DNA from 4 places in the Rubidibacter lacunae KORDI 51-2 genome. Region 4 is predicted to be linked to each of the others. Evidence: predicted binding sites of a transcription regulator. Region 4 holds the regulator's gene; each other region holds the start of a gene.
What was found. Region 4 encodes NtcA, which controls nitrogen genes in cyanobacteria. Its sites were predicted from a motif close to TTTGTANCNNNNGNTACAAA; they were not measured.
Positions count from the first base shown of each region.

Region 1 (8,016 bases), on a different contig from region 4:
CTACACGGGTGCGGCACCCAACCAACAAATTGAGCCTGCTGTCGAATGGCTGTTGGAGAACAAGGGCACTCGAATGTTCCTAGTCGGCTCGGATTACGTATTTCCGCGGACGGCAAACGCGATCGTTCGCGAGCAATTGAAGGAGAAGGGCGGCGAGGTTGTGGGCGAGGAGTATTTACCGCTCGGGAGCACCAATGTCGCAGCAATCGTGACGGCAATTCAGGAGACATTTCCCCAAGGCGGCGTCATCTTCAATACCCTTAATGGCGACAGCAACGTGGCATTTTTCCGTCAGCTGCGCGAGGCGGGGCTCGGTCCCGATACCCATCCGGTCATGTCGGTCAGCATCGCTGAGGAAGAAGTCCGGCAGATCGGCGTCGAATACTCGATCGGCCATTATGCTGCCTGGAACTATTTCCAGACTGTCGATACGCCCCGAAACAGCCAGTGGGTTTCCGATTTCCAAGCGCGCTACGGCAGCGATCGCGTGACGACCGACCCGATGGAAGCAGCGTACATTATGGTGTACCTCTGGAAGCAAGCTGTGGAAAAGGCTCAAACCGCTTACGACATTGCTGCCGTTCGCCGTGCCGCGATCGGTCAGACCTTCGACGCTCCGGAAGGTCCGGTCACCATCAATGCCAACCATCACCTCAAGAAAGCTGTCCGCATTGGAAAAGTTCGCCCGGACGGTCTTTTCGAAATTGTTTATTCAGATGACCCCGTGGAGCCTAAGCCCTGGAACGATTTTGTACCGACATCAAAAGGCTTTAAGTGCGACTGGTCCGATCCGAGCCTTGGCGGTAAGTACCGCCCCGAAGATATCCCCGACAACACATGAACGCCTTGCAGCACGGGAGGGCGTCGGCAGATCATACGAAATGTTGCGGTTGCACCATCGTACCGCGATCGCCCGCAAGCATAACCGTCGTAGTAATTTCTTCGCGTCCAACCCGCTCATCGATTGCTGTTGACTGTCTCTGTGACTGTCAATAATTGGCTCTAAGTTACAGGTATGAAATTCTTTTGAACCTCCTCAGCAAAGGGAATGGGAGGTTCTAGCCGCCGAGAAGCATCAACGGTAGGATGAGGCATTCTGGCTTATCTCGAACTCGCCTTCGCTGACATGCGTCAACCGGACTTCATCATTATCGGAGCCATGAAGTGCGCCACCAGTTCGCTACACGAGCAACTGGCACGACAACCCGGCATCTTCATGACCGACCCCAAGGAACCTGACTTTTTTAGCGACGACCAGCACTACGCGCGCGGATGGGGTTGGTATTGCTCGCTCTTTGCTGCTGCCGCACCGGGCGATCTCTGCGGCGAATCCAGCACTCACTACACTAAACTCCCGACCTATCCGCAGACCGTCGGGCGCATGCACGCATCCCTGCCGGAGATCAAGCTCGTCTATATCATGCGCCATCCGATCGAACGCCTGGTTTCCCAGTACGCACATGAATGGAGCGTAGGGGCGATCGCCGCCGATACCGACATTAACGTCGCCGTTCTCAAACACCCCGAATTAGTCGCATATAGCCGCTACAGTTACCAGCTGCAACCCTATCGCGACACCTTGGGCCGCGATCGCATTCTGCCCGTCTTTTTCGAGCGTCTGCTCAGCGCCCCGCAAGACGAACTCACTCGCATCTGCCACTTCCTCGACTATCGCGGTACCCCCACATGGGCTGACCTCGACGCCCAAAATGTTTCCAAAGAGCGCTGGCGGCGCACCCCGCTCCGCCAGTTCCTCTTAGACAATCCGCTCTTAACAGAATTGCGTCGGCGTCTAGTTCCTAAAACGTGGCGCAATCGCGTGCGGCGATCGTGGACATTGAAGACTCAACCCAAGCTCGACCCACAGGTTATCATCGACCTTGAAAGCTTATTCGATGCAGACCTGGAAATCCTAGGGGAATGGTTGGGATTATCCTTAACTTGCTCCACCTTTAAAGAAACCGCGCGGACGGCAGTCCCAAACTGGGTTACTTAACACCCAGCCGATCGACGAAGCAGCAGGTCAATAGCTGAATTTCAAAAGAGCGGGCCCGACGAGGGAGCTCGGAAAGCTTAAGATGAAAAGCCGTTTTGCCGCCCTCCCCCTTCATATAATGAGTGCCCGCACGGGGCGGACATAGCAAGCGATCGCAAACTAGTACGGAGGTTGGAACCCTAGCGCGGGAAATAAGAATGTTAACTACGTGCTGCACCCACGACGGCAACTTCCTTGACTTCTTCTTCAAGCGATTTCACAAACTGCAGGCTCGGGAAGAGAAAGTGGTTCTCCTCCACGTACTGGGCGCCAAACAGCCCTTTCTCAGCCCAGAAATATCGGTCGGTAGTATGTTCGTTGCGACGGACGACTAGCAATGCCGGGGGAGCTATACCTTGTGTAGCGATGTACTTACGTGCTGCCGTAACCGGCTTGTCTTCCCCGCTCTCGATGTTGTATTGCGGGACTAGGGCGAGAATCTTCCGTCCCTCCTGACGACGACGGCTCTTGCGCTTGCGTTTCCTTGCCAAGTTCCTACCTCCTTTACCCTATGAGTTTGTAGTGGCGGTTACAAACTTCGCGAGTAGTATAACCAGACTCAACTGTAAAGATCAATCCCCTTGTTACAAGCAAGAACATTGTCCGTAGCGCCTGCTACAACGGAACTTTGAGAAGCTTAAGATAAGATGAAGCCAAAATTCACATCGAGAAATTTTAACAAATCGTAACAACTTGCCGCATCGATCGCGAGCGTTTATGGTGCTTGTTTGCCGGGGAATAAAGTCTTGTCAGTCCTAGCGTTATTGCCAGTTAGGCTCATCGGTTTGTGACTCGTTTCAATCGCACGCTATTCTCTGCCAGCTCCGAATTTGTCTCGTTGTGCCAATCGCAGCTTGTTGGGCTGGTGCAGGATTTAGGGGCAGCACGCGGGGCTGTCTACCTTGCTTGCGAACCCAAAGCGGGTGCCCGCGAGCTCATTCCCATTACCTCTTACCCCGAGGTTGCACCGGCTCGCGAAGCCGATCGCCTGCCGTTACTGCCTGCTGCAGATGGTGTCGACGACGACAAACTGCTGCCAACTACGCGTTTACTCACTGCCGCCAGGCGATCGCTGCCTGCAGCTACCAATACCGAGCGCGAACGCGCGGCAACCGGGCCCGCTGCCGACACCGATCGCCAACTCGTCCTACCGCTGCTTTACAAAGATGCAGTACTCGGAATTTTAGTGGTCGGGCGCGAGGACCGGGACTGGGGCGATCGGGAGTTCGCCCGTTTGGAGCGGACGGCGGATACCCTAGCACTAGCCGGTGCAATGGACCAACGGCGGGGACATTGCGAGCAAACCCTGCAGGATCTGCAACGCCGCCAGCAACGACATGGCGATCGTCTCGACGACCTACTGCACCAATTGCGCAATCCGCTGGCGGCCTTGCGCACGTTTGGGAAGTTACTCGTCCGGCGGTTGGACGGTGCTGCCCCCGACGCAGCAGCCCGCGCGCGGAATCTCTCGATCGCTGCAGCGATTGGTCGCGAGAGCGATCGCCTGCAGGAACTATTCGGACAGTTCGGTCATTATGTTGACGCGATGGCTCAAGAAGCGGTCTCGGAGGGTGGCGCTTCCCCGGCAATAGATACAGGCGCTCCCCCAGCACTAGCGACAATAGCAACCGAAGCGATGGACCCAACTGATGTTGAGGAATCAGAGGCTGTCGCTACGTACTTGCTGCCCGGGCTGACCCTAGTGCCTGTCGACGTGGCCGCGATTCTCTCACCGTTGCTGTCGGCAGCCGAAGCGATCGCGCAGGAGCGCGGGATCTCCTTAAAATATAATGTTCCCGACTGCTTGCCCCCTGCACGAGCAGATGCTCGGGCTCTACGGGAAGTCATCAGCAACATCCTAGATAATGCTGTTAAATACGCACTCGATGGCGGTGCGGTTGATGTGCGCGCCGGATTGCTCCCGCCCAACGACGTCAACTTCCAGGGAATTGCCATTGGCGACGACGGGCCGAGCATCCCAACGGCAGACCAAGAGCATATCTTCGAACGGCGCTACCGTGGGGTGCAATCGACCGGCAACATTCCTGGCAGCGGATTGGGATTGGCGATCGCAAAGGAACTTGTAGACCAGATGCACGGATGGATTCAACTTGTCAGTCCCACGGGAACGGATGCAGCCGGCAATCCTTCAGGAACAACATTTATCGTGTGGCTGCCCGAAAGTAGAAGAGATGAGGGCAACCCGTCCGTTGCCCCCTGACGGGGATGCTGCCGCAGAATGCACCTGCCCTCACCCGCGTTTGCTTCCCAATTAGCACTCGGCAGCAGCAGACACGATTGCAGATAGTCAGGGGCGATTCAGGTGCGGCATTAGCGACGAGGGCAACAGAGCTCCTTGGAATGCCTCAGGGCGATCGCGACAGAGTTCGATTGCGGTCAGCCCAATCTCATCGGCTTTCGCAACAGCCGGTAAATTGGAGCAAGAGCGCTGCCAATCGCCAGGCCGGAAAGATGTTGTAGCTGCGTCGATCGCCTACACCAACAAGCGCTCTGCAACAATCTGTTGTTGGTACTCTGGCAGCGCGGCAATCGCGCGGCAGAGCTCGTCTGGATCTAAACCAGGTCTATCGAAGACTCTCCCTTGCCTATCCCCGGGGCTAAAAAAATGTTTCTACCGGTTATCCACCCGTAGCAGTTAAAAGTAGCTGCTTTTGCCCAATCTTCTAGACCTAGCTACTTAAATCCGTCCAAATCTTTGGTGAGTGCGGCAGGCAGTACTTTCGTGCTCGCTAAAGTTGAGATTGATGGAGAGGAAACCCGATTATTGCGGAAACTCTAGTAAGTTATGCCAATTTGCTAAGTCTGTCATGGCAATCAGTCTAGGATCTACCGCTACTTAGATTTGTAGTCCGGACAGGCGATCGCGACAATCTGTATCAGACCTGCCAACAGCCGGTGCGTAAGCAAAGTAATTTGACACACTAATAAGAATCGAACTTTGAGATCGAGCGTTCGGAGCGACGAATTTGTTGGAGAACAGCGTGGGTATCAAGCTAGCAGGGCGAGTCGATCGGATCAAGCCATCGCTGACACTGGCGATTACGGCCAAGGCCAAGGCGATGAAAGCTGAAGGCATAGATGTTTGCAGTTTCAGCGCGGGCGAACCCGACTTCGATACGCCGACACACGTCAAAGCAGCTGCCCAACGCGCCCTCGATGAGGGGAAAACCAAGTACGGGCCGGCAGCTGGCGAGCCCACTCTGCGCGCGGCGCTCGCCCGTAAGCTCGAACGCGACAACGGACTAACTTATGCCCCAGAGAACATCATCGTTACCAATGGCGGCAAGCATTCGCTGTTCGAGCTCATTCAAGTTTTGATCGAGCCGGGGGATGAGGTCATCATTCCATCGCCCTACTGGTTGAGCTATCCGGAAATGGTTGCCTTGGCAGGTGGCAAATCGGTGTTTGTGCCAACAAGTGCCGAAACGGGTTACAAAATCGTGCCCGAACAGCTGCACGCTGCGATTACACCCAACACTAAACTTTTTGTTCTTAACTCGCCGTCCAACCCGACGGGAGCGGTGTATGCGCCCGACGAGATTCGCGCGCTGGCAGCCGAGGTCCTCAAGCACAACATACTCGTGGTCTCGGATGAAATCTACGAGAAGATTCTCTACGACAATGCCAAGCATTTCAGTATTGCCGCCGTCAGCCCGGAGCTACAAGCGCGGACGATTATCAGTAACGGGTTTGCAAAAAGCCATGCAATGACAGGTTGGCGCGTTGGGTACATTGCCGCTCCCGTAGAGATCGTGAAGGCAATGGCGACAGTGCAGGGACACAGTACTTCCAACGTTTGCACCTTTGCACAATTCGGAGCGATCGCCGCACTTGAGTCATCGCAGGATTGCGTGAGCGAGATGCTGAATGCTTTTGCCGTGCGCCGTCGAGCCATACTGAAACACCTAGACGCAATCCCGCCGCTGGGCTGTCCCCGGCCAGACGGTGCGTTCTATGTCTTCGTTGACATCAGTCATACCGGTTATACATCGCTCGATTTCTGTAAAGAACTACTCGAGAAACATCGCGTTGCAGCGATTCCAGGCAGTGCCTTTGGCAACGACAGTTGCATACGTCTCTCCTACGCAACAGATCTGGCGTCTGTGGAAGAAGGGATGATGCGACTGGCTAAGTTTGTCGAAAAGATAACGGGAGCATAATGTGGCAGGCTCAAACATAGTTGCCCCCGGTTAAGAAGACGACCGCTTCAGTCGCAGACCCTGCCTGCCACCAACCGTCGACGCTCGCTGGAGTCGCTACCTAACCAACCCCGGCCGGCAATCGCTCTAGCGCGCTCGGTCCGGGCGCCACCAATCCATAGGGGCACAGCGCCTCCCATGCCAACACGTCTGCCAGTAATACCCGATAGCCGCCCACATTAGGATGCAAGCCATCCGGACAAAGTTGTGCCTGCCACCATGCCCTCCCGCGCTGCTCCCATAATGCCAATGTGTCGAGATACGGCACCCGCCGGCGAGCGCAAATCCCCCGCGTTACGTCGCGATATCGTCGTTGCTCTGCCAACGAAAAATACAAGCTCCCGGCAAACGGCATCCGCGTATCGTTCACCGGCACCATTCCTACGAACAACACCGGACATACGTCCCGTGCGATCGCCAATAAGTTTTCTAAATCCGTTGCGAAGGTCTCAATCGGCGTATACAAACGCCCGTCTGGTCGTCCCAACCGGGCCGAGTCATTGACCCCGACCGACACGATCGCCAGATCTGGAACCTGCCGTCTTAGCTCCCCGCGCCCGCATACCTCTCGCTCGAAGCGCGCGGCTACCTGTCCGACGCGATCGCCGCGCACGCCTAAGTTGTAGACTGCCGGTCCGGGTGCAGCTGGGTCCAGCCACCGACAGCGCAGGCGCTCCACCCATCCACCGCCTTCAGAGTCGCCAAAGCCGTAAATCAAACTGTCGCCGATTGCAGCTATTCGCTGTAGGTGGGGTCCCTTACTGCGAACCAACTGTATCGGCATCTCCACTGTCACGGTCATAGTGCGATTGCTCCCTCCTCTTTGAGATCGGTCTTGGCTGTTCCACGCGAAATGTTATGAAGAAGTTTACATCGCGACACATTCCTTCACCAAACTTGCTCTTGCCCGATAGCGCACGCGCGCCCGAGCAGAGCCGCTAAGATGAATGCCGAACTGTTTGCCGTTTCCAGAGAATTCGCATGCTGTATAAGCCCACTTCTTTCGACTCTGAAGAAGTCGTTCAACGAGCTGAAGACTTGATGCTCGCTGCAGCCAACCGCTATCGCATCACCGTCCAGGTCGCCAGCCGCGCCAAACGCCGCCGTTATGAAGACTTTGACAGCCTCGACGATCCGATGATGAAGCCCGCGATTCGCGCCATTATCGAAATGTCCGACGAGCTCACCCAGCCGGAAATCATCGGCGACTAGGTCGCTCTCTAGCCAGTGCCACGCGAACGTGCCAGCGGCTCATGCGAGCGAATTCTTAGAAGAGGGCCCGGTTGGCGACTCGGCTGGGACCCACATGCCGAGCGCTATCTAGGACTGATCGGTACCGATGACTGGGCGATCGAATTGACCGAGCCGGAGTTAGACGATTTCTGTCGCTTGCTCGCAGAGCTCGATGAGACCATTCGACAGCTAGCTAACGTGTTGATGGATGCCGAGCAGGTGACTTGTGAACTTGAAAGCGAATTGTTGTGGCTGGAAGCTGAGGGCTATCCCCACGCTTACACATTGCGAGCTATATTCACGGGCGATCGGCGCTGTGAAGGTAGCTGGACTGCTGCATCCATCCCGGGACTCGTGCATGCCGTAAGAGGGCTGCACGTCTTCTAAGCGGTAACTTTGCTTGCGTTCATATCTTCAAGTAGAGTTCGCCAGGCAGGTAATACACGAGCAGGTAATGCATACGTTTGCCGTCAAACGGTTTAGCTCACTAAGCACCGCCCATATCTGCGTCGTCGGGATTGGGATTGG
Region 1 covers NZ_ASSJ01000076.1:15,368-23,383, forward strand. Annotated here, with positions in the region: gene urtA (urea ABC transporter substrate-binding protein) at 1-841, shown strand, start outside; gene KR51_RS13140 (sulfotransferase family protein) at 1,127-1,996, shown strand; gene KR51_RS13145 (DUF3155 domain-containing protein) at 2,197-2,526, opposite strand; gene KR51_RS13150 (sensor histidine kinase) at 2,823-4,256, shown strand; gene KR51_RS13155 (pyridoxal phosphate-dependent aminotransferase) at 5,044-6,216, shown strand; gene KR51_RS13160 (GDSL-type esterase/lipase family protein) at 6,317-7,057, opposite strand; gene KR51_RS13165 (DNA-directed RNA polymerase subunit omega) at 7,240-7,467, shown strand; gene KR51_RS13170 (DUF1818 family protein) at 7,483-7,875, shown strand.
Region 1: a site for NtcA is predicted at 2,638-2,657, ahead of KR51_RS13145 (DUF3155 domain-containing protein). Genes of this name have one in related genera too.

Region 2 (8,016 bases), on a different contig from region 4:
CCCACGTGGGGAATCACAGGAAGAACGACGTAGGGTTTGGCGATCGCGGTCAGGACGAGAGTTTGGGTCAGCGCGGAGAATTGCACCACGTCTTGAAGAAAGGGACGCAGGACGCGATCGCCGCCGCGTTCCATGACGGTGAAGACGGCCCCGAGCAAGTTGTTCGTGCGTTCCTCGGGGATAGTTTGGTGCAGTCCGATACTCATCGCGCGTTGGAACAGCCAGGTGACGGCGATGTTGGGCTGGTAAGGCTGCAACAGCGCGAGGTCGCGGCAATCGAGGGCATCGGTTCGGAGCGCGTCGTCGATGCCGTGAGTCAAGCGCGGGAGATGCCGGACCAGCGAGCCGAAGCCGCCGAAACTCACCGGAGATTGCAAGCCCGCACTGTCGCCAATGGGAAGCACGCGCGCCCAGGGAACGCGGAGGGGACTTTGCCGGTAGGACGGGAAGAAGCCGAAAAGTACTCGCTTGAAGTTGAGGCGATCGAGGTCCACAGTTTGGTAGTGGGGCAGCAGGCGGAAATATTCGTCCAGGAAGAATCGCAAGCTGGGACGATCGCGGTCGGCATCTAAGTACGTAAACAGATACGTCGTGCGACCGTCGCGGGCGGGGAAGGCTTCCCAGAAATACTGGCACTGGTGCTCGACGGACGTGAAGCTAGCGAGCAGATCGCCTGTTTTGTTGTTGGGATAGCCCGTTGCGCAGCTGCCAACCACCACACAAGCGCTGTCGGGTGGGGCTCCGTTACGAGCTTGGCGGGCGATTGGGGAGAAGTTACCCATGGCGTCAACGAGCAGACGCGATCGCACTTCGAGGGTCTCACCGCACTCGGCAGTGATGAGGACGCCGTTGGGGTGAACCGTTGCATTGGTGAAAGTGGCACGTTCGATCAGGCGACCGCCGGCTGCGAGGAATTGGGCTTTGAGGCGGTCGAGCAGGAATACCGGGTCGATGCCGATGTTGAGGACGTTATCGACCCAAACATCCGGGCTACCGAGGAATCCGACGCGGGCGGGGTTGTATTCGGTGACGATCGCTTGCTCTAGTTCTGCTTCTGTTAGAAGGTTTAACTCTAGGAAAGAGGTAAGTTCCTGACGGGAGATGTTCCATTCTTGGTCGCGGCCGCGCAGGATCGATCGTTCGATCAGAGTCACGCGCCATCCGCGCTGCTGCAGGGCCGCACCGATGAAGATACCGAGGGTTCCGCCGCAGATCGCGAGATCGCAGTCGAGCTTGTTGAGGGGTTGGGAAACCGTTTTGACAACTTCGGTGACAGGAGCGTCGCCGTTTCGGACGGTCTGCCACAGGCGATCTGCGGCAGCGAGGCCGCTGGCAACATTGCCGGGCAGTTCGGAGAGAATGCGGTCGGTGACGCTCATGGTGGCCTGCAGGCGGGTACGGTTTCGATCTTAGTTGCCGGCAGTTGGGGGCGATCGCCCGCCTCAAGACCGAGATCTTGGAACTGTAGCGGAGACACCTTGACAGGTTCGGTTAGGCAACTTTACCGTCGGACCCAAAAGCGATCGCGCTGCCCTTAAACACTAAGGATTCGTTATGAAACCGTTAAGCCATCGCACGAAGATTGTTGTCACGATCGGACCGGCGAGCAATTCACCAGAAGTGTTGCGGGAAGCGATTGCGGCGGGCATGAATGTGGCGCGCCTGAATTTCTCCCACGGCAGTTACGAAGAACACGCGCGGGTGGTCTCGTTGTTGCGATCGCTGTCCGAGGAGTTGGGAGTCCCAACTACGCTGCTGCAAGATTTGCAGGGTCCGAAGATTCGTGCCGGACAGTTACCAGATGGCGGGATCGCGCTGAAGGCAGGCGACGAGATTTTGCTGGTGCCCCAGTCAGAGTACAACGGGAGGCCGATGACGGCATCGATCGACTACCCACACCTGGCGGAAGAGGCAACGGCGGGGATGCAAATCCTGCTGGACGATGGCTTGTTGGAGTTCGAGGTCATGGCCGTCGAGGACTTGGCGGTACGCTGTATGGTCGTGCAGGGCGGGCTGCTGAAGAGTCGCAAGGGGGTAAATTTGCCAAATTTGGACGTGCGGCTGCCGTCGATGACGGAGAAGGACAAACAAGACCTTAAGTTCGGGGTGGAGCAAGATGTAGACATCGTCTCGCTGAGCTTTGTGCGGCGCAGGTCGGACATTCTGGAGCTGAAGGAGCTGCTGGCACAGCACGGACGTCCGGATATGCCGGTGTTGGCAAAGATCGAGAAGCCCCAGGCGATTGAAAACCTCGAAAGCATCCTGGACACCTGTGATGCGGTGATGGTGGCGCGAGGCGACCTAGGCGTAGAGATGCGTCCGGAGAAGGTGCCAGTGCTGCAAAAGCACATTATTAAGCGCTGCAACCTGAAGGCGATTCCGGTGATTACGGCGACGCAGATGTTGGACAGCATGATTCGCAATCCGCGACCGACGCGGGCTGAAGCCAACGATGTGGCAAACGCGATCGTTGATGGGACTGATGCAGTGATGCTATCGGGAGAGTCGGCGGTGGGTGACTTCCCAGTGCAGTCGGTGCAGATGCTGGCGCGGATTGCTGAGGAGATGGAACCGACGCTGGAATTTGTCAATCATCCGCCTGCTCGCTCGGATAGCTTACACGCCCTGACGGAGTCAGTGAATACGATCGACCGTATTCTCGATCTGCGGTGCATCGTGGCGTTTACGATGACGGGGTTGAGTGCAGTAGTGGCAGCGGCAGAGCGACCGGACGCTCCGGTGGTGGCGTTCACACCGGACGTGCGGGTGTATCGCCGGCTGAATTTAATTTGGGGGGTGAAGCCTATGTTGTTGGAGCATCCAGCGTCGGATCTGGAGCACCTCATCGGGCAGATGGAGGGAATGCTACGCGAGCGGGGGCTAGCGGATACTGGCGACAACGTGTTGGTGCTAGCAGCAAGCCCGCTACAGCATGCAAACGGGACGAATATGTTGAAGATTCACACGGTGAGATAATCCCGGAAGCGGATGCAGGGAGATAAATCCCCTCCATTGCTATCCCTTGAATGTTGGCAAGTGTGGGCGGAGACAAAAGGAATAGCGTGGTTGGTTATCAACTAGTTTGACTGGGCCTGGAGGGGGATTGGGGACTTTGTCAGCCTAGCGAGCTGGAATGATGGACCGCAACTGGACCTGGTAGGACATCGCAACCGATCCCGCAATTCTCTAAGTCACAACCTAACAGCTCGATGTTGAAGCGATAACCGACGTTACGAATTGTTTGAATGAGATCGGGTTGGCGAGGATCGACTTCGATTTTTTTGCGCAACGACAGAATATGCGTGTCGATCGTCCGCGGGTTGTCGATTGCCTCCGGCCACGCCCGCCGCAGTAACTCGGTGCGGCTGAGTGCAACTCCCTGGGCTTGAGCCAATACGTATAGCAGGCTGAACTCCTGCGGAGTCAGGTCGATAAACTGCCCGCGCAGGCAGACCCGGCGTTGAACGAGGTCGATTTTGAGATCGCCGAAATCCAGCTGTAAAGGTGCCGAGATGGCGCGCAGCCGGCGGACGAGTACTTCCACTCGTGCCATGAACTCCTGCATGCCAAAGGGCTTAGTCAGATAATCATCTGCACCAGAGCGCAGCGCAGTCACGACATCGCGCTCGCTGTTGCGCGCTGACAGAATGAAAACCATCATCTGGTGATTGAGGTGCAACCAGCGGCAGAACTCGATCCCATCGCCATCGGGCAAATCCGAATCGAGCACGACCAGCGAAAACGGACGACTCTCCAGAGCCTTCTTTGCTTGCTGAATCCCAGCTGCCTGAGACACCCAGAACCCTGCCTGCTGTAAGTGCCATCCCAGTAGCGATCGCAGGTGCGGGTTCCCCTCGACGATTTGAATGCCAACCGAGTCCACGTTAGTTGCTCGTTAGATACGGGTTGGCCAAGGCTAGCAGGGCCAATGTCAAGATTTTGTAACAGCTGTTACAAGGCTTACTCCACATCGACTATTTTGCAGCGGGTTGGGATTCGCAGGTCGGCTGTAACTCCGATCGTTCCAGCAGCGCCCATTCAATGGGGGCGTTAATGGGTAGCTGCTATGCGGTTACTCTTTCTAGGAACCTAGCGGGGTCGGGAGCCAAGAATCGACATTGCTTGTCCACTACAATAGTGATTAAGGGAAGTTAAGGCAGATGCTGGTCTGCCCGACCGCTTGACGCGCTCCACGTTCGCCAATGCTTCAAGATCCACAGGCCATTCGCTATTACCAGAATTTATCCGACGCACTGGTCGATAGCTGGCATCGCGGCTACCGCTTCGATAATTTGCGCCTGTATATCGATGGCTATCTGGCATGTTTGCGAGAGACGAAAGTGCTCGAACCTTTCTTAGTGCATCGCATTGAAGAGGAAGCCATACGCTTCCTGCGCGACCCGTCGAACTTTGAAGACTATGCTTTACCCGAGCCCGAGACGCGCTATTACTAAGTACTATGGCTCAGCAGCATTTTGGTGGTGACGCTCGCGAGCGATGAGTCGATTGCTGCGAACCGAATTTACTGACTCAAGCGATCGCCCGGACTCTGGAAGTGAATCTGACGGGAGCCTCTCTAGTTTTTTGTATAAGCAGTCAGAGAGATTACCCAATAGGGAAAAGGGAATATCGTTTGTATTTTAGTGTAAATCCCCGGGGCAGAGTGAGGGTTTTAGCTACTTCGGACAAGCAGTTTCTGCCCCCCCTTTTCGCTGAATGGAGCGGATAAGCCTCGCTCTGGGTGGGCGATCGCTGCTGAGGACTGTGTTGGCGATCGCATCAGGCGATCGCTTGCCTTCAAGCGACCGGTTCGCAGGAAACTTACCCACGATCGGCTGGTGAATAGAGTCAGGTCGGTAAACCCTGCGAGAACTACCCAAAAAGCCCACTTGCCAGGTTCGGCTAGCTGGTAGCGGGAGCGCGATAGAATACGGCGTTAGCATCTGCCGAATCCCGCGATCGTCATGCCCCCATTAGATTTCCTGATCGTCGACGTTTTCGCGGTCGGACCTTTCACCGGCAACCAACTGGCCGTGTTCCTCGACGCGGGCGACCTGAGCACCGAACAAATGCAGCAGCTCGCGCGCGAGATGAACTATTCGGAAACCACCTTCGTGTTGTCGCGATCGCCCCGTGAGGGCGGTTACGACGTCCGGATCTTCACGCCCAAGCGCGAACTCCCCTTTGCCGGCCATCCCACCCTCGGCACCGCTTACGCGATCGCCCGCGAACTGATCGGTACCTTCCCCGAACGTCTCGTCCTCAATTTACCCATCGGTCCGATCGGCGTGACCGCCAGCTCTGCCAATTCGGACGCCTACGACGCAACCGGCGAGACGATTTACTGGATGCGCCAGGCTCCCCCCAACCTCGGTCCCGAGCTGGACCCCGCCGCGATCGCGGCTGCAATCGGCTTGCCTCCAGAGGCGATCGATCCCGACTATCCCGTTGAGGAAGTCTCGACCGGTTTGCCTTGCGCGATCGTGCCGCTGCGATCGCTCGCGTGGCTAAAAAAAGCGCGCCTCAACCGCGAACGATTTGCCGCACTCGCTGCAATGACCCAGTCCCAGGCCATCCTCATGTTCTGCCGGGACACCTACCATCCCGAGAACGACCTCTGCGCGCGCGTGTTCGCTCCCGGTGCGGGCGTTGATGAGGATCCGGCAACTGGCAGTGCTAACGGTTGCTTGGCAGCTTATCTCGTCGCGCACGCCTATCTTGGCAACACTGAAGAAATCGACGCGCGGGTCGAGCAAGGCTATGAAATCCAACGACCGTCGCTGCTGCTCCTGCGTGCCAGAGCAGATGGCAGGGCGATTTCCGTCGAAGTGGGCGGCCGCGTCGTCCCGATCGCGTGCGGAACGTTGATTGCGGAATGTTGATTTTAGGACGCGATTCAAGAGGCTGAGGGCTTAGGATCGCCGACGGCGGCACCGCTCGGAGCAATACTTGACTTCATTCCAACAGTCGGCCCATTTCTTGCGCCAGGTAAACGGGCGATCGCAAACGGGACATACTTTTGTTGGAAGGTCTACCTTATTTCGCTGCCGGGCCATGACGCGGTCGAGTTGAGGATTTGGTGTTTCGATCCTAGCGGCTGTCGCATTCGGGTCGAACCCCGCACCAGCACTAACGGTCGCTCGGAGGAAGCGGGGAACGCAGATTCTTAACATAAATGCGATCGCAACGCGGCGTGTCCACACCCGTTGCCGGTTGGTAGCCATTGCGTTCGTAAAGGCGCACGGCAGCCGCTAATACAGTTGCCGTTTCCAACCAGATTTCGTGCCAGTCGCGGGCGGCAACTGCGGCTTCAAGTTCCTGCAACAAAAACCAACCCAACCCTTGTCCGCGTGCTTTCGGAAGCAAATACATCTTGCGAATTTCCACCGCGCGATCGCCGCGATCGCGCGGATAGTAGGCACCCGTCCCGACGAGTTCGGAGTCGCGCTCCACGACCCAAAACTCTCCGCCGGTTTGCCAATAATGCGATTCCACCCCCACCACATCGCGATCCGCCGCTTCGGGTTGCCAGGGTAGTCCGTATTCCATCAACACCGAACAAATGACCCGTGCTGCAACCTCTCGATCGCGGGGTTTCCAGGGGCGAATTGTAAAGTCTCGATAGACAGATGGCATGACCGAATATGCGGAACATCTGACGGCAGATACCTTACCTTATCCGACCTTTTCCGACTTAGCAATGATGCAAGTGCCGACGTTCTCCGACTGACAAGTCGAGATAGGTTTCATAAACTAGCGGACAACTAGAACCGCTCGCTTCAATCAACCGTTATGAATGCCATCGATTCCAACTACGACTTGGCCGGTTGTACCTACATGCAACCGCGTTCTTGGCAGACTGCTACTCGCGTGAACTGGCTCATCAACCACTATCTCACCGACAAACATTTGAGCGATCGCGTGCGCGATTTACCCACACAGTTCGCCGATCCTCAACCCCGTCTGTGGGAGACGATTAACTGGAACGCGATCGAGCCCGAGCACATCCTCGGCATGCCAACGGATGACTTTCTTGCTATCTTGAGCGGCATCATCGATACCGAAACCCCAATTCGCTGGTATACCCAAACAAGCCGACAATATCTCGAACCCATTCATCCCGAAATGGCCCGTTTTGTAGGCGGGATCGCGACCGATGATGGTACCCTTGTCGAGCCCGGTTTGTGGGAGAAAGAAGAACGCCAACACGCCCCTGCATTGCGCAAAGTTTACCGACACTTAACCGGACGGTCGTACCTTCCCAATCCGCCATCGCCCAAACTGTATCGACCGTCTGGGTCTCCGTTAGCCGACCTATACCGCCACGGTTTGCATCGCGTCGTAACCGAATGCGGCGCGACGTGCTTGTACATTTGGCTGATGGCGCGGACGACCGGCCCCCTGCAGCAGGTATTTTACGAACTCGCTCGCGATGAAATCAACCACGCGTGCAAATTCTGGGGGTTCGGGGTCTGGCTTTATCCGGACTCGTATCTCGCACGTTTGTGGCAGGCGATCGCGGGCGATCGCGTCCCTTCTGAACGTCAACTAACCGATTCCGTGCCCGTAGAGCTTGCTCCCGTGCGCGACCTATCCCGCACCTTCTATCGAATGTCAAGCGTACTGGCTTGGAACGATTGGTCGGCCGCCCATAAACTCGAATTTGTCCATACGTGCGCGCGGGTCATGGGGCGTTTGTTGAGCTGGCACAGAACCCTGACACCAGAGTTTCTTCGTACGCAGTTTGGGCAGCCACCAGCAGTCCGATAGCGCGCCCAATAACCAGAGCGCCTGTTCCTGCCCACCGATACAGACCACCGTTCAGCTGCGGAGATCCCTCTAGTGATGGCAAAATCCACTGTCTGCGATCGCGATGCGACGCAATTGGTTTCGACTCTCCCCGACGACCTCGATCGCCAGCGTTTGCCGCATCATGTTGCGGTCATTATGGACGGCAACGGCCGGTGGGCGCGCCAGCGCGGGTTGCCGCGCCCGGTCGGCCACCGTCGAGGTGTG
Region 2 covers NZ_ASSJ01000004.1:195,315-203,330, forward strand. Annotated here, with positions in the region: gene KR51_RS01620 (NAD(P)/FAD-dependent oxidoreductase) at 1-1,379, opposite strand, end outside; gene pyk (pyruvate kinase) at 1,555-2,976, shown strand; gene KR51_RS01630 (response regulator transcription factor) at 3,116-3,883, opposite strand; gene KR51_RS01635 (DUF6761 family protein) at 4,203-4,454, shown strand; gene KR51_RS20860 (hypothetical protein) at 4,717-4,842, shown strand; gene KR51_RS01640 (PhzF family phenazine biosynthesis protein) at 4,965-5,882, shown strand; gene KR51_RS17905 (DUF2256 domain-containing protein) at 5,913-6,056, opposite strand; gene KR51_RS01645 (GNAT family N-acetyltransferase) at 6,130-6,636, opposite strand; gene KR51_RS01650 (hypothetical protein) at 6,793-7,770, shown strand; gene KR51_RS01655 (isoprenyl transferase) at 7,846-8,016, shown strand, end outside.
Region 2: a site for NtcA is predicted at 3,939-3,958, ahead of KR51_RS01635 (DUF6761 family protein). Genes of this name have one in related genera too.

Region 3 (8,016 bases), on a different contig from region 4:
AAATGCGAGCTGCCACCCACAGCGATAATCCCGATTCGGCAACCAAGCTTACGAGCTCGAAGACCGAGCCGATTGCGATGCCGACAGACGTAAAGGCCCCGACACCAAATAGAAATGGCATCACGAGTTCGCGAGCAATGTAGCGGTCCAAGACGGAGATTCGAAATCGCGAGCCTAGGCGTCTGGATTTGGTAGAAGTTGCAATAACGGTGCCCATGCAGGTATGGCGGGCGGCAACACCCGGCGGAAAACAGTCAGGAACGTGCAGTTTGGAGGGAAGGCTAGCGTTTGGGAGCGGATGCCTAGAGTTGAAATTTCTCCCCGAGGTAGTACTGCCGGACAAGTGGGTTGTCGTAAAGCTCCTGGGGAGCCCCCGATGCAAAAAGCTCGCCATCGCGCAGGATGTAGGCGCGATCCACGATTCCTAGCGTTTCGCGCACGTTGTGGTCGGTGATTAAAATCCCCAACTGGCGATCGCGGAGCTCCCGCACGATGGACTGAATCTCGTTCATGGCGATCGGATCGATCCCGGCAAAAGGCTCGTCGAGAAGCAAAAACTTCGGCCCTTCGAGCCCGACAGCGAGAGCGCGAGCCAGTTCAGTGCGCCGCCGTTCGCCTCCGGAAACGCGATCGGCAAGCGTATCGGCGACAACTTGCAGGCGAAAATCGTCTAGCAGTTGCTGCAGGCGGATCGCAGCCGTGCGATCGTTAAGTCCTCCGTGTTCGATAACAAGGCGCAGATTGTCTCGAACGCTCAGGTGGCGGAAGATGCTGGGCTGCTGGGGCAGATATCCCAGTCCGAGACGAGCCCGGCAATGGAGTGGCAAATCGGTGATGTTGGTATCGTGCAGCCACACCGAACCTTCATCGGGCTTGACAATGCCGGTAGCAAGGTAGAAGGTCGTTGTCTTACCTGCGCCATTGGGTCCGAGCAGACCGACGATCTCGCCGGGGGCAACGGTCAGGCTGGCGCGATTGACAACCACGCGTTTGTTATAGGCTTTGAGAACGTTTTTGAGGGTCAGCCCCACGCTTGGTGCCTCGCTCTATTACCTGTTAAGCGTCATACGAAATTAATGGCATTCGCGAGCCAGAAGACGGCACGCAGTTGTTACGCGCGGTGGGCTAGTTAGCGGTTGGGTCCTGAATAGACTCCAATGATGGCACAGTCGGGTTAGGAACCCGAGGCGGGCTATCATCGGAAGTCGCTGTGTTGGTATCGCCCGTATCGACTTTGCCCGCGTTGGCTCCATCGGCTGGAGCGATCGCCTGCTCTTCAGTAACGATATAGGTGGATTCGACTTGACTGAGATCCTCTGGGCTGGCAATGATGCGACCTTCGTCAATGAGGTACGTAATGACCTCAGCACGGATGCTATTGCCGTCTTGCAGGACGTAGACATTGCCGCTGAGAACGAGCCGGCGTTCGTTTTGATAAAACTGCACTTGGGCTGCAGTCGCTTCCAGCTGCCGCTCGGGGTAGCTGATTTGTACGTTCCCACGAGCAGTGATGATGCCGGTTTCGGAGTTGGCTTCCTGGATGTCGGAGCGAACGGTTATAGAACCACCGGTTTCGTCGGTTCTACTGACAGAATTCGGTGTTTGCGCGGGTAGCTGTGCGGCAGCGGCAAAAACGAATGCACCACCGAGAAGGAATTGCAGTAACCAGTAACGTCCGCGCGACAAAAGTAAGATCATGACTTGGTTTTGAGCGCTCGCCATGCCAGCAATCAGGATGAAGCCAGTGTAGCGAACTTCGGGACGGGAACCGATAACGGTTGCTGCTGTGTTGCTTGCAAGTTTTGACAGACTGCTCCGAGGATGCATCCGCGGCCGGTTCGGCAAGACCCATAGCCCGTCATCGGACTCCCCAACACCTCATCAATCGCCATTTGGTACACCCTATAGCTACCGAGAAAGTCCCGACCGGACTGGCGAAACTGGTTCGGCAACTACCGAGGTGCGCACTCTCGCAGGAGAGCCATCGCTGGCACCGTAACAAGATACTCGGGAAAGTAGTGTCGGATTGGTTGCGAGCTTTTGCATGCTAATGGAAGGCGGGTATCAAATAGGACTGAGATGCTGCAGGGATGGCTTTGTAGGCTTGGAGGTTGGTGCGCGATCGCGCCACTCGGAGTCGAGTTGAAGTCGTTCCGGAGGGACGATCGCGGTCCTTGCGTGTGGTTTAGGCGTCGTAGTAGAGGGCAAACTCGTAGGGATGCGGGCGCAAACGCATCGGGTTGACTTCATTGTCAAGCTTGTAGCCAATCCAGTTGTCGATGAAGTCCTCGGAGAATACGCCCGACGTCGTCAAAAACTCGCGATCGCTCTCCAGAGCTTCCAGAGCTTTCTCCAGGGAGCCCGGTGTCGAGGGAATCTTGCTCAACTCCTCGGGGCTGAGGTCGTAGATGTCGACATCGAGGGACGAACCAGGATCGATCTGGTTCATAATGCCGTCGAGACCCGCGCAGAGCATGGCTGCAAACGCCAGGTACGGATTGCAGGTTGCATCGGGGCAGCGAAACTCGATGCGCTTGGCCTTCGGATTCATGCCCGTGATCGGCACGCGGATCGATGCCGAGCGGTTGCCCTGAGAGTAGGCTAAGTTTACTGGTGCCTCGAAGCCGGGAACCAGACGCTTGTAGGAATTAGTTGTCGGGTTGGTGAACGCCAGCAGTGCCGGGGCGTGGCGCAAGATGCCGCCAATGTAGTGTTTCGCCAGCGTGCTGAGGTTTGCGTAGGTGCCTGCTTCGAAGAACAGCGGCTTGCCACCTTTCCAGATCGATTGGTGAGTGTGCATGCCAGAGCCGTTGTCGTTGAAGAGCGGCTTGGGCATGAAGGTGACGGTCTTGCCGTGCTTCTTCGCGACGTTGCGGATAACGTACTTATAGGTCAGCATATAGTCTGCTGCCTGCACCAAGGGCACAAAACGAAAACCCAGTTCGCCTTGACCGCCCGTGGCAACTTCGTGGTGGTGCTTTTCGATCGGAACGCCGCATTGCGCCATCGTCAGCAACATTTCGGTGCGAAGGTCCTGCATGGAATCGGCAGGACCTACGGGAAAGTAACCTTCTTTGTAGCGCGGCTTATAACCGAGGTTGCCGTCGGCTTCCTCGCGACCGGAGTTCCATCGCCCTTCAATGCTGTCGACATAATAATAGCTTTTGTTCTCGGCTTGGTCGAAGCGCACGCCGTCGAATACAAAGAATTCGGGCTCGGGACCGAAGTAAGCCTCATCGCCGATGCCCGTGCTCGCCAGATACTGCATTGCCTTTGCAGCAATCGTACGCGGGTCGCGATCGTAGGGCTGGCCGGTCCGCGGTTCTTGAATGCTGCAGATCATGCTCAGCGTAGGTTCCTTCATGAAAGGGTCGATCCACGCCGTGTTCGGATCTGGCACCATCGCCATGTCGGATTCGTTAATTGACTTCCAGCCCCGGATACTGGATCCGTCAAAGGGGACGCCGTCAACAAAAGACGCTTCATCAATCTGCGTCCGATAGAACGAGCAGTGCTGCCACATGCCGGGTAAATCGACAAATTTTAAGTCGATCATCTTGATGTCTTGGTCCTGGATCATCTGCAGGACTTCTTGAGGGGTCTGAGGCATAGTGGCTCCTTGTTGCGGGGTCTCTGGACAATACTCGACTCATCCTAGAGAGTGCCTCGGCAGTTTTTTTGTATCCGGCGCTACAGAAGTTAGGCGATGGCGATCGCAATTGCCTGCTGCAATTACTGTTCCGCAGCAGGCCGCGCGATCGGGGATAATGTGGAAAGCTGTTTGCTGCTTTAAAAGTACAGAAGAAAACACTGTTGGGAGCGAAGCCAAGATGCGGGATGCCGTAACGAACCTAATTGGAACATATGACATCGCGGGACGCTATCTCGATCGCACCGCGATCGAAAGCCTGAAAGCCTATTTCAATACAGGGATGGCACGCGTTCGAACCGCTGCCCTGATCAACAGCAATGCGGCCGCGATCGTACGGCGGGCGGGGACGCAGTTGTTCGACGAGCAGCCCGAGCTCATCCGTCCGGGGGGGAATGCTTACACGACGCGCCGTTTCTCGGCGTGCCTGCGCGACATGGATTATTACCTCCGGTATGCCAGCTACGCGTTAGTGGCAGGTGACACGAACGTCCTCGACGAACGGGTACTGCAGGGATTGCGAGAGACATACAATTCCTTGGGCGTCCCGATCTCGCCGACGGTCTACGGCATCCAGATTCTCAAAGAAATCGTGAAAGAGATGGCAGCGGACGTCGGCATTGAAGAGACGAGCTTTGTGGATCGCCCCTTCGACCATCTGACCCGCGAGCTCAGCGAAGTCGATATCTAGTCGCGATGCGTTCGCGCGACGGCTGGCGATCGTCCTGCGGGGGGTCGCCATTGTTTTTGCTGGCACATCCCCGACAATGCCCCGATGTCGAGCTGCCGATCTTGGCGCTCGTGCCGAGCAAGCAACTTGGAGAACGGGCCCAGCGGTATGCAAGTTACGAACCCGCGCACAGCTTACGCAATAGGGTTCCTGCCTGGCTTATTTGCTCGGGCGTATGGGTTGCCATTACCGAGAGTCGGATGCGGCTGGTCGGCACGGTGGGCGGCCGGATGGCCGGGGCAAAGATGCCCGCTGCTTGCAAGTCGCGCGCGAGCGCGAGGGCAGTTTCGGCACGAGCGAGGCGGATACAGCGGATCGGTGACTCTGAGGGCAGCATGTCAAGTCCATGCAGTTCGCGTGCCAAGCAGGCAGTGTTTTGCCACAGGCGATCGCGGCGCTGCGGTTCTGCCCTCAAGACGTATAGGGCAGCTAGGGCAGCTGCTGCGTCCGCTGGCGACAGTGCTGTAGTGTAAATCCAACTCGACGCGCGATTGCGAAGGAAATCGACCAGCGCGGCCGACCCCGCTACGTAACCGCCCAAGCTGCCCAGGGCTTTGCTGAGAGTACCGATTTGAATCAGCGGGCGATCGCGGCAGCCAAAATGCTCGGCACAGCCAGCGCCAGTGGTGCCGAGAATACCGGTGGCGTGGGCGTCGTCGATCGCCACCATGCAGTCCCACGCGTCGGCGAGTTCGAGAATATCAGGCAGCGGGCAAAGGTCTCCATCCATGCTGAAAACGCTATCGGTGGCGATCAGGCAGCGGCGGGCGCGATCGCGGTGTTCCTGCAAACGTGCGGTGAGGTCAGCTGGATCGCCGTGACGGTAGCTAACGAGCGTCGCACCGCTCAAGCGCGCGCCGGCTTGCAGGCTGGAGTGGTTATATTGGTCCGACAGAATCAGATCGCGCGGTCCAACTAGGGCGGCAATTGTGCCGAGGTTGGCGAGATATCCCGAGCTGAAGACGATCGCGTCGTCGGTTTGCTTGAGCTCGGCGAGCGCCCGCTCGAGTTCCCGGTGGAGCTCTCGATGACCGCTTAACAACCGCGAGCCGGTGCTGCCCGTGCCAAATTCTTGCGTTGCGGCGATCGCGGCCTGCACCAACCGCTCGTCGCCGGCCAGACCGAGGTAGTCGTTGCTGGCAAAGTTGATCTGCGTTCGTCCGTTGAGGTGCACGCGAGGACCCGGCCGCCCCTGCAGGGGCTGTACCGACCGATGCCAGTGGGCGCGGCGAATTGTCTCCAGTGCTGGGGGCAACCAATCGTAAGGATCGTTATGGCGAGCGGGCAAGCTGTCGTGCATGGGGCGAACAAACGCGGAAGTCTTTGGCAGCTTCAGCGCTCGCCGGTCGCGATCGCGCTGGTTGCACTACCAGCAGTCTTACTATCTTTACTATTTATCTAAGATGCACTTATCTCATAGTGCCGCTGTCTCTTTTCTCGGCGAGCAACCGTTTGCGATGCCAGGGGATGCTCGGTCAAAAGCGCCCCTAACGCCCGGTAAGCTGCTGCCGCGCTCCTTCCCGAATCGCGTCCAGCACTTGCGCCAGGTGCTAGCTAGCTGCGCTGCGTCGTCCAGCCACAGTCCTGCAATAATACCGCTGCGTTAAGTGCCGCTGACATGTGGCGCTAGTCGCACGCGATCGCCGGCGCGCCAGAAAAACAGTCCAGTTCGCAACCGCCGACACGACACACTACGTATTCTCGAACGCCCTGGCGGCGGTAGACTTGCAGCTTGTCGTGCAGGTAGAACGCAACGCTGCGGGTAGTAACTTCCAGGATGAGTTCGGTGCAACCTCGCCATAACCATCTCTCGAAAAAACCGAGACGCGCCGCTCTCGAATCTCAGCAGCGTGTCGGTGGTGCTGCCGGACGCGCCGCTTAAGGAGGCATTGCGGGGTGCGATCGCTGCAGGGTTGCTGGCGTGCGCATCGGCGATTGCTTCTTCTTCGAACTCGGTTTCGACAGCGGACGTCCGGGCTGTTTCCTTGACCTGATGCGTTGGTTACCCACACGATTGGTGGTGGTGATAGAGACCGCCCCGAGGACGGCACTGGTCGGCGCGCGTTTGGTGTGGTGAGCATCCTTGCGATCGCCACCGCGAGCGAACACCATGCGTGATAAAATTTCCCAAATTTGCGCGCATGCCAACGCCTCAGCAACTACTGACGGAGGGAAGTGACTTTGAAAACAGCCCTGATCTGCGGCATTTCCGGTCAGGACGGCGCGTACCTCGCCCAACACTTGCTCGCGCGCGGCTATGCTGTCTGCGGTACCTCCCGCGACGCCCAGGTTTCGAGCTTCCGCAACCTCGTGCGCCTGGGTATCAAAGAGCAAGTTAAACTCGAATCGATGTCGCTCACCGACTTCCGTAGCGTCCTGCAAGTCATTACTAAAGTTGAACCGGACGAAATCTACAATCTCGCCGGTCAAAGCTCCGTCGGTCTCTCGTTTCAGCTGCCCGTTGAAACACTCGAAAGCATTGCCATCGGCACCCTCAACCTCCTGGAAGCTATCCGCTTCACTGGTGCCAAGATTGCCTTCTACAGCGCTGGCTCCAGCGAGTGCTTTGGCGATACGGGCGACCTAGCTGCTAAGGAAACCACGCCTTTTCGGCCGCTTAGTCCCTACGCTACTGCTAAAGCGACCGCCTTCTGGACTGTCGCCAACTACCGCCAAGCCTACGGGCTCTTTGCCTGCTCCGGCATTCTTTTCAACCACGACTCGCCGTTGCGCCCAGCCCGCTTCGTGACTCAGAAGATCGTCTCTGCTGTCAGCCGCATTGCCAGCGGCAGCGTCGAACAACTCCATCTCGGCAATCTCTCAATCCAGCGCGACTGGGGGTGGGCACCGGACTATGTCGATGCCATGCACCGGATGTTGCTGCAACCAGAACCTGACGATTACGTGATTGCTACCGGCGCTTCCTACAGCCTCAAAGCTTTCGTCGAACAAGCCTTTGCGAGTATCGGTATCGACTGGCGCGATCGCGTGGTGACCGATGCTAGCCTGCTGCGTCCTACCGACATCGCCATCAGCTCTGCCGATCCCAGCAAGGCCAGCGATCGTCTCGGCTGGCAAGCGCGCTACACCATGCCCGATATCGTGCGGATGATGGTCTCCGCCTGGCAGCAAAACAGCGCGTAAATGCCCGTGCTGCCAGGAGCTTGCCCTAGCATCTAGTTCAAAAACGACGGTCTTGCTCCCGTCGCAATTCCACACATCAGATACACCCGAAGACGATCGTGGCTAGACACCCTCCAGCTTGTCTGTTCGGAGTACGCTCTGTGGAAAAACGCCATAACCCAAGCGCAGAGTATCGAACACCTGCTGCAGAATCAAAAGCTTGCACATCTGCACCTAATAATCCCACGGCTTGCATCCAGTGTTGCTGCTGCTTTCTTTCTCATAGATTTGCTTGAGGGTTGGGCGGAAACTATCCCAAAAAGTGAGCTCTTAACTGCACGAGCAAGTGGTTCTGTTTTGCCAGCTTGGCTAGAGGTTACTCCCAATCCAAACGGCCCATCTGTCCCATCCAACCACCCTCTATCAGCATTCCTTCCTCGAAGATGCTCATTATTTTTTGAGGTGCCCATGAGGCTCGAAATCTGCTAGATTTCGAGCCTGTTCCTTGTGAATT
Region 3 covers NZ_ASSJ01000017.1:91,184-99,199, reverse strand. Annotated here, with positions in the region: gene KR51_RS03675 (LptF/LptG family permease) at 1-217, opposite strand, end outside; gene lptB (LPS export ABC transporter ATP-binding protein) at 303-1,031, opposite strand; partial or broken gene KR51_RS18635 (LptA/OstA family protein) at 1,281-1,698, opposite strand; gene glnA (type I glutamate--ammonia ligase) at 2,186-3,610, opposite strand; gene apcB (allophycocyanin subunit beta) at 3,831-4,340, shown strand; gene bioF (8-amino-7-oxononanoate synthase) at 4,495-5,679, opposite strand; gene KR51_RS03645 (hypothetical protein) at 5,678-5,986, shown strand; gene KR51_RS21085 (hypothetical protein) at 6,000-6,182, shown strand; gene KR51_RS19195 (hypothetical protein) at 6,258-6,491, opposite strand; gene KR51_RS03635 (GDP-mannose 4,6-dehydratase) at 6,555-7,523, shown strand.
Region 3: a site for NtcA is predicted at 3,678-3,697, ahead of glnA (type I glutamate--ammonia ligase). Genes of this name have one in related genera too.

Region 4 (8,016 bases):
CCAAAATTGTCCCGGCAGCGATCGCTTCGCCTTTGGCAATTGCATTGTCGCGATCGCCGACTCCCAGCAAGTCGATGGTTTCTAGCTTGCGTCCCCTGGCGTTTTCCTCGGGATCGGATTTGAAACGTTTGTCTTCGTGCAGCCCGAGGATTGCACCTTCGGTCGCGATCTGCGCCACGATTGCAGGGTCGTAGTCCGCAATGGGCAAAGCCAGCCCGAGGGTTTGGCAGTGCTGGTTAGTAGCGATGCGGGCGCAGGCAGCGGCAGCGCGACGGAGCGTGTCGAGGGTCAGGGCATCGCGATCGCCCAAGCCGATCAAAATAATTTTGCGGACGGTACTGCCCCCACCAATGCGGGCGCAGGCACTTTTTCCAGGTTTGCCTTCAAACTGGGTTTCCTCGATCAGCTCCGCGATCGTGCCGGACAGTTTGGTGTCCAGTGCCGCGAGGTCGCCGGTCAACTCGGTGTCGGTGAAAAGCCCGAGCGCCAGCGCGTCTCCAGACCAGTCGAGTTGGGAGGTGCTGGTGCCGCGAACCAGGAGCTGCGGTTGCGTTTGGGTTGGCATGAGGTTTTGCGCTTACGTCTCTTTACGATTCACCTTACAATCTCTGGTGGATTGCCTGCATGCAGCAGGAACTGAGGCGATCGCCTGGGCTCGAATCTATATCATTCTGCTGACTTTATAGCTCGGCATAGATTCGATGTTCTCCACCCTTACGGTCGTCCTCGGCCAATTCCCTTGATTGTTCGAGCCTTACGCGCAGCGCGATCGGGAAATGCTATTCCGTCAGCAGAGGTGCGATCGCCGCTCGGACTATTCCCGCACGCTCCAGGTACGCGGCAACTCGCAATAACAGCCCGTCGTTGTGCGGTGCAGCCACCAACTGCACGCCCAGCGGCAACGCTCCCGACCGCCCATCTTCAGCTGCAACTGGCACCGACAGCGCGGGCAACCCGATAAACGACAGCGGCTGCGTAAAGCGCCCCAAATTCGGTCGAACCGCAACGGCTTCACCGGCAATCTCGACGATCGCTTGTCCGAGGGGCGGCGCTCTACACGGCGTCGTTGGCGTTAGTAACACGTCTACCTCGTCGAACAGCGCGCGAACGCGTTCTCCAAATATGCGTCGGAACCGCTGCGCGCGCAGATACCACTGACTCGGTACCAAAGCTCCAGCCAAAAAACGATCGCGTGTCGCCGGGTCAAAATCCTGCGGGCGATCGCGGAGATTGCTCAGATGTTGCTGCGCGCCTTCGGCAGCCGTAATTAGGTACGCCGCACCGCGCGCGCGCTCGGCATCCGGAACGGTCACCCGCCGCGTCGCGCTCAGCGCTCGTGCCACCTGCTCGACCGCCGCGATCGCCTCGGGGTCGGCTCCAGACGCGAAGTAATCGTCAGCGATCGCGACCCGCACGCCAGTGAGGTCGAGCGGACCGGGCGTGTCCGGGTCTAGGTCCGCATTCAGACCCGTCTCGGGCGGCGGCGGGGTGCAAACCGGATCGCGCGGGTCTGCCCCTTCTAACACGCGGCAGGTGTAGGCCAGGTCGCGCGGCGAGCGAGCAAACGGGCCGATGCAGTCCAAACTCGGCGCGAACAACACCGTCCCCGCACGCGACAGGCGTCCGTAGGTCGGTCGCAGTCCGAAAATGCCGCACAGCGCTGCCGGAACGCGGATCGAACCGTTCGTATCCGAGCCCAGGGCCAGCGGTACGAGCCCGGCCGCCACTGCAGCAGCCGAACCGCCAGACGATCCGCCCGCGATCCGTGCGGGGTCGTGAGGGTTGGGCGTCGCGCCGTAATGAGCATTTTCGGTAACGAAACCGTAAGCGTACTCATCCATATTGGTTGCCCCAACGAGGATCGCCCCAGCTGCCTGCAGGCGCGCGATCGCCGTGGCATCGCGGCGAGCTGGCGGGTCGTCCCGGTTGATTTTTGCTCCCGCCAGTGTCGTCACGCCCGCGATATCGAACAGGTTTTTGACTGCAAACGGCACGCCGGCTAGCAGACCGGGTTCCTCCCCGCGCGATCGCCGCGCGTCCACCTGCCGGGCCGCCGCGATCGCCGCCGCGTCAGTGACGGTCGTAAAACAGTTGCGCTGGGGATTCTCCCGCGCGATCGCCGCTAGTGTCGCCCGCACCACTACTTCTGCCGTCACGGTGCCCGCACGCACGGCCGAGGCAATCGTCGTTGCGTCAGCCGTTCGCCAGTCGCGCTCACGGCTCATTCGTCCCGCTCCGGGTTGGACCCGTCGATACCATCAGCATTGCGATCGGAGCTGTCCTCGTTCTCGGGATCGCTGTCGATCGCGGTCTCTCCGTTATACAGAGCCACGAGCTGCAACTCCAGCGGTCCTGCAGCGTAGGTGGTATCCGACGCGATCGCGCGAATCTGCTCGACGGCGGCATCGGTATCCACAATGCGCTCGATGAAGCGCACCGTCCCGAGATCGTCCGCACCGACGCGAATTTTCCCCAGGAGCCCGGCCCGCTGCGCCTGAAACTGCGCTGCTACCAACAACAGCTCCAACCGAGCGGTAAAATCGTCTGTCGACTCAACCGACACCGACGCGATTACATCTCCCGCCCCGAACACCTCGCGATTGGTTGCTACATTCAGAATCACGCGGATGTTCTCTTCGCCGAGCAGGTAATTACCAGCCGAGAGCACCTGTATGACGTACTCATTGCCGTCGCCGATCGCCTCAACAAGTTGTTCTACCTGCTCGCGCGAAACCTCAATAATCTGCCGCTCGATTGTCGAGACGCCGGGCTGCGTCTGTGCGATCGCGAAGCGATTGGCTTCGCGCAACACCACGTCTACTACAGTTTTGCCAAAGGCCGGATCGTTAAGGCGGACGACGTTGATCGCCAGGGTTTGACCGCGGACAAGTGCCACGTCTCCTTGTCGCAGTGCTTGGTAATACTGGAAGTACTGTTCTAGCTTGGCAACTTCCTCGCGCAAATCAGCCGTTTTCTGTGTGAGGTCGCTCAACACTTCATCTCGCTGCGCGATCGCAGTATCGAGGTTGGCAATGCGGCGATCGCGCGCCTGAATTTCCGACTGTAACGTGCTGCGTTGAGCTTCGAGGTCTTTCAAGCGCACGGCACTGGCATCGAGGCGTTCTTCTTGGGCGGCGATTTCTTGCTCTTGGCGGGTCAGTTCGGTATCGCGTTCGGCAATTTGCTCCTGCAAGCGATCGCGCTCCGCAACTAATTCCTCGCGTTCGCCGCGCAACCCGGCAACTTCCTCGGTCACGGTGGCAAGCTGCGACTGTGCGGCTGTGAAGTCGGCGTTCGTGCGCTCTAAATTAACCAAGGCGCGCTCTTGTGCAAAGCTGACGGCTGCCAGCTCCTCGTCAACCCGTTCCTTTTCCTCCGAGACGCTTGCTAGTTCCTTCTCGATCTCGCGGCGTTTGGTTTGAATTTCGTCGAGACGAAACAGTCCGTCGCGTAACGACTCGCTCAGGGCCAGCATAATGCCCAAGGTTGAGGCTGCGATTGCCGTTCCCGTCATCACCGTTACGACCACAGCAGTCTGACGCGGGCGCAACTTAAACAACCGCAAGCGCGCCTTGCCCACTTTCGAGCCGATGCGATCGCCTAGTGCTGCCAGGACCCCGCCCAAGAGCAGAATGGCAACAATCAAAATGTAGGCGCTGGTCATTAGCAGAGACTACTCGTGGCAGAAATTACTCAAGGACAGGCACGTGAAAGAGACCCATCGCCTACAGATTAGCCCATGAAACCCATCGGTTTCCGAGTAATTGAAACCCTGCGGCTTGGCTAACGGCAAGACTCTCGCGATCGCGCGGCAGCGGCACTGTGCAAAAAAACTAGATTTGTCCTTAGGAAAACTGCTGGCTGAGAGCAACGGGGTTGTGTACGGTAATTTTTTTCTTATGGATCGAAATCATTTCTTTCTCGCGCAGTTCGCCGAGCAGGCGCGTTACCGTCACCCGCGTCGAGCCGATTGCCTCGGCGATCGCCTGGTGGGACAGCTTGAGGTCGATGCGAATGCCCTCGGGAATCGGTTCGCCGAAATCGCGGCAGAGAATCAGTAAGAAGCTGACCAAGCGCGAACCCATATCGCGATGAGCGAGGGTCTCGATCATCATCTCGGTCTGCAAAATCCGCGACGACAATCCCTGCAGCATGAGGCGGGCGAGTTCGGGATTCTCCACGAATGCTTGGTCGGCTTGTTCGATGGGTGCCGATAGCAATTCCACGGGCGTGAACGCGACAGAATGATAGAAGCGATCCGAACGCTGCCCGGCGACCAGCGACAGGACGCCGAAGACACTGTTCTCTCGCAGCAAGGCAACGGTTATTTCCTCGCCAGACTCGTAAACGCGCGAGAGCTTAACCGCCCCGCTGAGGAGGAAGTAAACGCGCTCGGCTGGATCGCCTGGAAAAAAAATCGTTTTGCCGCGTTCGTAGGTTTCCACCATCGGTGCGAGCATGCCGCCACCGATTTGGCGGAATAAGTCTTCTAGGCTGCGTTCGCGAGCGGTATGGGGAGTAACGTTCATAGGGCAGTTGCTACGGTCGGCAAAGCGGTCAGCAGCAAGAAAGGTCGAGCAATGGGGAGACTCGAGACAGCTGATACGACTGAGTTGCTGTCAGGATGTTGCCGAATCAGTCGATTGCTACTTCAAGCTTCGATCATAATGATACATTTGCTGCAAAAAAAATCTTGGCAGCGGGCACCGCAAGCTCTGCAGCTCCCGATTGCTGGTGCATGTTACACGCCCGAGTCTCTAGGTGGGACAAGCGCTGGTGTGACGTTTCGGCAACCGGGTTGACGTGGAACATCAACCGAGCAGTTGTGGGCGATCGCGCCTGTCGGGACTGCTAAGACTCGGTCGAGTGCAACGGCTGGCGCAGCCACCGTGCAGAGCCGGGACGTTTCCGAGTTGAATGTCCCGAGCTACAAGTCCTTGCATAACTGATTTCAATAAACGGATAGCGGCGACGCTATGAGCGTTTGCAAACGGCGACGATCTTGGGGTGTAAGGTAAGACAACCGCGCTGCATTTCACACCTACATGAACCGATGCTACAGTGCCCAAAGCGAGTGCTCGATTCTTCCTTACGAAACGTTTAACTTATAGCGATTTAACTTCAGGGGACGCGATCGCATCTCACATAATCGAAGATATGGAGTCTCATGACGAGGGCATGCACTTATGTCGCAACCAACGATTGAATCAATTCTTAACGAAAACCGCTTGTTTGCACCGCCAACCGAACTGGCCGAGCAAGCTCATATCAAAAATTTAGAAGAATATCGTCAATTGCAAGCCCGCGCCACGACCGATCCGGAAGGTTTTTGGGGAGAACTTGCCGCACGGGAATTAGAGTGGTTCGAACCGTGGACTCAAGTCCTCGACTGGCAGCCGCCGTTTGCAAAGTGGTTCGTGGACGGCAAGCTGAATATCACCCACAATTGTCTCGATCGCCACCTGAGCACGTGGCGGCGCAATAAAGCCGCGCTGATTTGGGAAGGCGAACCCGGCGACTCGCGGACCCTGACCTACGCGCAACTGCACCGCGAAGTTTGTCAGATGGCTAACGTTCTCAAGCAGCTAGGCGTGCAGAAAGGCGATCGCGTTGGCATTTATATGCCCATGATTCCCGAAGCCGCGATCGCGCTGCTGGCATGCGCTCGCATCGGCGCGCCCCATACGGTCGTTTTCGGCGGATTTAGCGCAGAAGCACTCCAAAATCGCTTGGTAGACGCCAAAGCCAAGCTCGTGATCGCGGCCGATGGGGGCTTTCGCAAAGATAAAACCGTTCCGCTGAAAGTTGCTGTTGACCGAGCTCTCGCTGACAATGGCGCGCCTACGGTCGAGCACGTGCTGGTCGTCAAGCGGACGGGCGAGGCGGTCGAAATGGTGGAGGGACGCGATTACTGGTGGCACGACCTGCAGGCAGGGGCATCCGGTACTTGCCCGGCCGAACCGATGGATAGCGAGGACATGCTGTTTATCCTCTACACCAGCGGTACCACAGGCAAACCTAAGGGGGTCGTTCACACTACAGGCGGCTATAATCTTTATTCCCATGTCACGCTGAAGTGGGCCTTCGACCTCAAGGACACCGACGTATATTGGTGTACCGCTGATGTCGGCTGGATCACCGGGCACAGCTACATCGTTTACGGACCGCTTTCCAACGGCGCGACAACCCTGATGTACGAGGGTGCACCGCGACCCTCGAATCCAGGGTGTTTGTGGGACGTGGTGGAAAAGTACGGCGTATCGATTTTCTATACCGCACCAACGGCTATTCGCGCGCTCAGCAAGCTCGGCGATCGCTACCCGAACGCCCGCGATCTATCCTCCTTGCGGATCCTCGGCACCGTCGGCGAACCGATCAACCCCGAAGCGTGGATGTGGTACCGGCGGGTTATCGGCGGCGATCGCTGCCCGATTGTCGATACTTGGTGGCAGACGGAAACGGGCGGCTTTATGATTTCGCCGCTGCCGGGGGCGACACCAACGAAGCCCGGCTCGGCAACTTTTCCATTCCCGGGCATCCAAGCTGATGTTGTCGATATGGAAGGTAACCCGGTCACCGGCAATGAGGGCGGCTATTTGGTCGTCAAGCATCCCTGGCCGGGCATGATGCGCACCGTTTACGGCAATCCCGAACGATTCCGCCGCACGTATTGGGAACACATTCCGCCCAAAGACGGGCAATATCTGTACTTCGCCGGCGATGGCGCCCACAAAGATGAGGACGGATACTTCTGGATCATGGGTCGCGTGGACGATGTCATCAACGTCGCCGGCCACCGCCTCGGCACGATGGAAGTGGAATCGGCGCTGGTCTCTCACCCCGCCGTCGCGGAAGCTGCTGTCGTCGGACGCAACGACGAAATCAAAGGCGAGGATATCTTTGCCTTTGTCATTTTGGAAACCGATCGCGATCCGAGTGACGCGTTAGCCGCAGAGCTGAAGCAACATGTTGTGCGGGAAATCGGCGCGATCGCCCGTCCAGGAGGAATCCGTTTTACGGACGTCCTGCCGAAGACGAGATCGGGTAAGATCGTGCGCCGCGTGTTGCGCAGCCTCGCTTCCGGGGAAGAAGTTGCCGGCGACACCTCCACTCTGGAAGATCGCAGTGTCCTGGAAAAGTTGCGCGCGGGCGAATAAGTTAAAGCCTTTAGAGCGAAGGGATAAAGATATTTCTTCGCTCGGTGCCGGAGGAGTTGCCGCGCGTCATGCATCGGATGATAGTCCTGAAGTGTGATGCTCGTGTTGGTTAGGAGCATGGCTACGTTCGGGTTCTGCACCTACGCCATCTTCACCGTGCAGGACTACCGAATTAGGAACAGCGATCTGAGGAAACTCTGATGAGTGGCGTCACCCACGTTGAAATTCTCGAGAGTACACCAGAGGTTGTGGCTGCGCTCACGGGATATAATTTCATTCTCGACGCTCTATCTGTCGCGAAATTTATTTGATTTGGCATTACTACATCTGTTCCTTTTCCGAGACAGCAGCACAATTGGCGAAACGGATTCGAGGGTACTGGGGCGTTGAAAATAAGGTGCATTATGTGCGAGATATCACTCAGGGCACCTCCAAGAAATGCTGGATTGTGGCGTACCGGCGGCTGAAATGCCCGTGCTGCCGTGCCGACCTTTGGTCTTGAGCGAATTAATCGAGGTGCCCCTCAAGGACGAAGATAAATTGCGGATTCGAAAGACACCTCTGGTACAGAATTTTGCATTAGGTCGTAAATTTTGCTTTGAATCTCTACCGCAATTTTGGAATTACCAACATGGCCCAAGCGCAGCGGCGTTGTGGGCAGAACCCAAACTCACTATAGGAGATTTTTGAATGAAACAGTCCTGGGTTCACCTCAAGGACATTTGCCCTCGATCGCAAAAGTTGGTGTTCCCAAGACGGGTCCAGAAAGATTGCTGATACTTAGCTCCAACTGATGCCAGCGAGTTGGTCTAGGCAAAGTAGAAATAGTTTGGCGTTGGAAATTCCACTATAGGTAAAG
Region 4 covers NZ_ASSJ01000005.1:15,727-23,742, forward strand. Annotated here, with positions in the region: gene KR51_RS01705 (leucyl aminopeptidase) at 1-565, opposite strand, end outside; gene KR51_RS01710 (AtzE family amidohydrolase) at 780-2,225, opposite strand; gene KR51_RS01715 (DUF3084 domain-containing protein) at 2,222-3,664, opposite strand; gene ntcA (global nitrogen regulator NtcA) at 3,846-4,529, opposite strand; gene acs (acetate--CoA ligase) at 5,187-7,157, shown strand; gene KR51_RS01730 (hypothetical protein) at 7,938-8,016, opposite strand, start outside.